Linked DNA regions of Prochlorococcus marinus str. MIT 0919. The protein of the gene in region 2 interacts with the protein of the main gene of each other region in a pairwise test. Links are inferred from orthologs where the notes say so. Each region holds a gene or a part of one and is shown on either strand. Other genes may lie near its edges.

Evidence for each region.
Region 1: the proteins of sfsA (region 2) and O5635_RS02520 interact in binary tests that used the Escherichia coli proteins (3 or more experiments, as listed by UniProt). The link is inferred for Prochlorococcus marinus str. MIT 0919 from one-to-one orthologs.

Annotation. Positions count from the first base shown.
Region 1 is NZ_CP114779.1:439,430-442,366, reverse strand. The notes cover bases 1-2,894. They hold O5635_RS02520 (glutamate-5-semialdehyde dehydrogenase), read left to right. Parts: upstream 1-736; coding sequence 737-2,053; downstream 2,054-2,894. Other genes in these bases: O5635_RS02510 (esterase/lipase family protein), read left to right, coding at 2,436-2,894; O5635_RS02515 (dihydroneopterin aldolase), read left to right, coding at 2,050-2,448; O5635_RS02525 (translocation/assembly module TamB domain-containing protein), read left to right, coding at 1-414. Outside these bases: more of O5635_RS02510, read left to right, coding at 2,895-2,937. UniProt on the Escherichia coli protein: Catalyzes the NADPH-dependent reduction of L-glutamate 5-phosphate into L-glutamate 5-semialdehyde and phosphate. The product spontaneously undergoes cyclization to form 1-pyrroline-5-carboxylate.
Region 2 is NZ_CP114779.1:1,456,100-1,459,006, forward strand. The notes cover bases 18-2,881. They hold sfsA (DNA/RNA nuclease SfsA), read left to right. Parts: upstream 18-1,008; coding sequence 1,009-1,755; downstream 1,756-2,881. Other genes in these bases: murJ (murein biosynthesis integral membrane protein MurJ), read right to left, coding at 18-922; O5635_RS07960 (ammonium transporter), read left to right, coding at 1,909-2,881. Outside these bases: more of murJ, read right to left, coding at 1-17; more of O5635_RS07960, read left to right, coding at 2,882-2,907. UniProt on the Escherichia coli protein: Binds to DNA non-specifically. Could be a regulatory factor involved in maltose metabolism.

The sequences.
Region 1 (2,937 bases), 1.0 Mb from region 2 along the record:
GGTGGAAATTCTTTAACAATGCTGTTGAGTGGAGATGAAACACAAGTACTAGCAAACCTTTTCAATAGATCCTTTGTCTCTCCAGTGCTTGGGAACATAAGCGGTGGTTTTAGTGAAAAATTGCAATTGTCTGTTTACCCAGCCTATGTACGAGGCCCAGACGTTTCAAGTGAAGGTGATAAAGGTCAAGCAGAATATGCTGATCATGATTCCTTTCAGAAGGCCTGGGTTACTGAGGTAGGCATTGATATAAGCGAAAGAATTAATTTTTCTATTCAGGCAACCCCCTCTCGTGAAGATGTCCCTCCTCAAGGAACTATCAAATATCAATTTAACCCAAGCTTAGGAGTCCTTGGTTCAGTAGACAATGATGGTAATTGGCAAAGTGAATTCCAAATATATTTAAGGTATTAAGTGATCAAAATAATATTCTTAACTTTATACATAGAAGTAGTTATCAAAATATAGTTGGCAATAACTTATAACGTAAATATAATCAAACATCGAGCTGAATTTGTGAATAGGTAAAGCTTATCTTGAGATTCCCCTGGGAGAATGTCTATCTCGAATTGGATTATATAGTTGTCTGAACTTTGAAAAGCATTTACTACGTATTTAAATGGATGCTGATAACAAGAGCTAAATTTCGTTTTGTAGTGTTAATTTGGCTTTATACCGATGTACGATTTAATTGTATCTTTGATAGGTGATAACTTAGTAAACCTTCTACAAATTAATGAATGATTCTCATAAGGTACCTGAACCGTCTGACGAGCTCCTCGAATTAGCTCTTTCAACAAGAAAGGCTTCGATCTCTTTGGGACAGAGTGGGAATACTACAAGGCAAGAAGCCTTAAAAGCGATTGCAGATTCCTTAAGAGACAAGGCCAAAGAAATCATTGATGCCAATCAGCAAGACGTAAAAAGTTCTTTAGAGGCTGGTCTAAGTCAGTCCCTGTTGTCAAGGTTAAAGCTCACCGACAGGAAGTTAGAAGCAGCTATAGAAGGCGTTAGGAAAGTATCACTCCTGCCTGATCCCGTTGGTATATGTCAGCTAAAACGCGAACTTTATAAAGACCTATGTCTTGAAAGGCGTACTGTGCCTTTGGGTGTCCTTGGGGTTATTTTTGAAGCTAGACCTGATGCGATGATTCAGATAGCTTCGCTAGCCATTCGGTCTGGTAATTCGGCGATCCTTAAGGGAGGTAGTGAAGCGAAACGTACAAACCAGGCAATTATGACTGCTATTCAGTATGGGTTAAATAACTCCTCTGTTAGCTCAAAATCTATATGCTTACTTACTACTCGTGAGGAAAGTATGGCACTACTTCGAATGGAAGGATTAGTTGATTTGATTATTCCACGTGGAAGTAATGAATTAGTTAAATTTATTCAAGACAATACAAGAATCCCAGTACTAGGTCATGCAGATGGTATTTGTCACTTATATGTCGATTCCTCAGCAGATTTGACCAAGGCATTGAAGATTGCCGTTGATAGTAAATGTCAATACCCTGCGGCATGCAATACTATTGAAACATTATTAGTTCATAAAGACATAGCACCTTCGTTTCTTGCAGAAGCTATACCTGCCTTCAATAAATCAGAAGTAAAGCTTTTAGGGGATAAAATGGCTTGTTCTTTTGGTGTTTTGGAAGAAGCACATAGAAGTGATTGGTCAACAGAGTATCTAGATTTAGTTCTTTCAATAAAAGTTGTTGAGACTATTGATGATGCAATTCAACATATAAATCGTTATGGATCACGTCATACCGAATCAATCGTTGCAGAAGATAAAAATGCCGCTGATAAGTTCCTTCATTCAGTTGATAGTTCAGGTGTATATCATAATTGTTCTACACGCTTTGCAGATGGTTTTCGTTATGGTTTTGGGGCCGAGGTAGGTATTAGTACACAGACACTTCCTCCGCGAGGGCCTGTTGGTTTAGAAGGGCTTGTTACTTATCGCTACTACTTAAGAGGCGATGGACATATTGCTGGTGACTTTGCGTCTGGTAGTAAAGAATTTATTCATAGGGACCTTCAATTGTGAATAGTCTTAGCAATTCAGGATGTATAAACGTTCAGGGTTTGAATCTTTGGGCGCATGTAGGTGCTTTAGAGAAAGAACGTACTTTAGGACAATACTTCTCCCTAGATTTTTGTGTTTGGATAGATTTAGAGAATGTCTTGTTAGATGATGATGTCTCTTCAACTGCAGATTATAGTATTGCAATAAAGGGATTGCAGGAGCTTTCCTTTACCATTGAATGCAACACTATTGAGAAATTTAGTGAGGCAATTTTAAATTACTTAGAAAGCTTGTATGGTTTGGTGCCAGTTAAAGTCTGTCTCACAAAATGTAGCCCACCTATAAGTGGCTTTTCTGGGAAGGTGTCTGTTTATAGAACAAGAAATTTTCAATCTGATGAAAAATGCGCTTTTTAAAAAGGCCTTTGGTTCTAATACATGGGTTATGGGATACACCTTCAATTTTTGATCGTTTAATACATTGTTTAGATGTACCTCACCGAATGATTTATGCACCGCATTTGCCCCATCAATTTGGTAGAAGATCTATTTTTGAATTGGCTACAGATTTTGAATCTTTAATTTGTAGACGTTTTGCTAATAACGTCTCTATAGACATTCTTGGTTTCTCAATGGGTGGACTGATTGGAAGGACTTGGTTGCAAGAATTAGGTGGTGCTAATAGGACCAGTCGCTTTATAAGTGTTGGCTCACCACAGAATGGGACTCTTACTGCACAACTTGTTCCTTCTTTTATCTTCCCGGGTATTGCAGATATGAAACTAGGTAGTCAATTAATCATTTCTCTTGATAAGAGTTCACATGCTTTAGATAATGTTGAATGTATTAGTTATTTTTGCGGCATTGACTTAATGGTTTTTCCGGGTTGGCGAGCCACCCTTCCCT
Region 2 (2,907 bases):
TATCATTTTCCTTGGCTAATTTTGCAAATGTTGGTAATAAAGGTATTAGGATTGCATTGGAAAATAAACCTAAAGGAGCCTGAATTAAGAAATTTGCATATCCAAGACCAGCAGCTGCACCAAGAATACTTGATGCAAAAAATAGGTCGGTAATTACATTTACTTGTAACATACCTGAAGAGAGTATTGCTGGAGTGGCAATCCCCCACACTTCCTTCACTCCAGGATGAGTCCAGTCCCAAATGAGCTTAAATTTAAAAAGACCTTTTTTAACTAAAGCAGGTATCTGTATTATCAATTGCAGAAAAGCACCGATTAACGTTGCCTGGGCAAGGATGATTCCTCCTTTAAGATTTATCTCTGAAGGGCTATTTGTTGGATTTTGATAAATCCAGAAAGCTCCAGCAGCTATTATTAAGGACAAGCTAGAAATAATAGGTGATATTGATGGAATGAAAAATTGGCTATTTGCATTTAAGGATCCAAAACCAATTCCTATTAATCCTGATAAAAAAGCAATTGGCGACATTATTTGAAGTTGTTTTGCTGCTATGTCATGAACTTCTATGCTTAAACCAGGTCCTACTATCCTTATTATTTCATCAGGGATAAAAAATAGTATTGCACTAACAACAATTAAAAATAAGCTTATTGATGTATTTATTGAGGAGATTATATAAGCATTTTCTAGTTTATTTCTTCTACTAAGGACTGTTACCATTGCATTATGCAAAGGACCATTAATACCTCCTATAAGAATTAGAAAGAAGCCAGGTATTACATATGCATAGTTATAAGCATCATATGCTGCGCCAACTCCAAATGCTCCTGCAATGACAAGTTGGCGAGTCATCCCCCCAACTTTGCTGAGCAATGTTCCAAAGCTAACTATTAAGGCAATTTTTTTGAGTGATCTTTTCATGTTGTATGCACAACAAATTAAAGGAATTATTTAGAGGTTTTTTTAGTTCTATCCTCTAAATGTATTGCAATAGAAATTTTCTGTTCATGATTGGAAAGATTCTTCTAACTTTCCCAGCTCTTCAAGAGGGAATTTTATTGAAACGGTACAAGCGTTTTTTGGCTGATGTGAAATTAGAGAGTGGTGAAATAGTAACTGCACATTGCGCCAATACAGGTCCTATGACTGGGGTTTTAAATACTGGAGGTAAAGTTAGAGTTCGATATGCTCCATCTCCCACTCGTAAACTTTCCTGGTCTTGGGAACAAGCTGAGGTTGAAAATGATCAAAAAACTAAAACTTGGGTAGGAATTAACACTGGATTACCAAATAAAATTGTTAGGAGGGTTGTTGAGGAAGGACTTTTAAAGGAGGAATTGGGAGAAATTGCTGAGCTTCGCAATGAAGTTAAATACGGTAAAAAGGGCAATAGCAGAATTGACATGCTTCTTACTCCTCATCAAAGTGAAATTGATGATAGGAAAATCTATTTAGAAGTCAAAAATACGACTTGGGTAAAAAATTCAGTTGCTTTTTTCCCAGATACTATTACCGAAAGAGGTCAGAAACATCTAATTGATATGATTGATGTCTTGCCAAAGTCAAAAGCTGTATTAGTTCCATGCATTAGTCGCAATGATGTAGATTCTTTTGCCCCTGGAGATTCAGCTGACCCAAAGTATGGAGAACTTTTTAGACTTGCCTTAAGTTCAGGCGTTAAAGTTTTGCCATGTTGCTTTGGTTTTTATAATGACCATATCACTTGGGAAGGGCTACGACCTTATAACCTTTAATCTGGAAATTGAATAATTTTTATAGCAATAGATAACTTCTGATTTGGCAAGTTTGGATTTGGTATCAACAATTACTAGCCATGAATCAGAGTTGGTTCATATTTGTCTTTGTACTTACTGTTTTAAACAGTTCATTTGTAGCTTGGATTATTCATGACTACTGCTTTGCAATCACCGAGAGTGAGAAGCACTGCCCGCCTTCAGGAAGCAAGTCTTCTGAATGGGCCAATGCTTCTTATTCGAAGTATTCGTGGCTTAAGAACAAACAAAGCTTTGACTTGGCTAGCCACTATCCCTCTAGCCCTACTGGGATTAGGGGTTTTCAGCTTTGCTGCTAGAGCTGGTGTTGAATTATCAGACTTATCAGGTGCACAAGCTGCAACTTTTTTAGCTGATAACCTTTGGTTATTTATAGCCACAATCCTTGTCATCTTTATGAATGCTGGCTTCGCAATGGTCGAAGCAGGAATGTGTCGCTCTAAAAACGCTGTAAACATTTTAACTAAAAATCTTTTTGTATTTGCACTTGCTGTAACTGCTTATTGGGTAATTGGTTACTCGATAATGTATGGAGACTCTATTGCAGGCGGATGGCTTTATTTTTCTGGTCTTTTCTTTGATGCTGATCCATCAGGAGCCTTGGAATGTGCTGCAGCTGGTGATACAGGTTGCCTAGTCCCTGCAGTTGATTTTCTTTTCCAGGCAGCATTCGCTGGAACAGCAGCAACAATTGTTTCTGGTCTTGTTGCTGAAAGAGTGAAATTCGGCGAATTTGTTGTTTTCTCATTAGTACTTACTGCATTCATATATCCAATTTCTGGAAGTTGGCAGTGGAATGGCGGATGGCTTTCAGAGCTTGGTTTTATTGATTTTGCCGGTTCTTCTATTGTCCATTCAGTTGGTGGTTGGGCTGGTCTTATTGGAGCAATGCTGCTCGGACCAAGAATTGGGAAATTTGTAGATGGAAAGCCTCAGGCTATGCCTGGTCACAATATGGCCATTGCTACTCTTGGTGCCTTGATACTTTGGATCGGTTGGTATGGATTCAACCCTGGATCAGAATTGGCTATGGACCAATACGTTGCTTATGTGGCTGTAACAACTACCCTCGCTGCTGCTGGTGGAGCTATTGCAGCAACAGTGATTTCTACG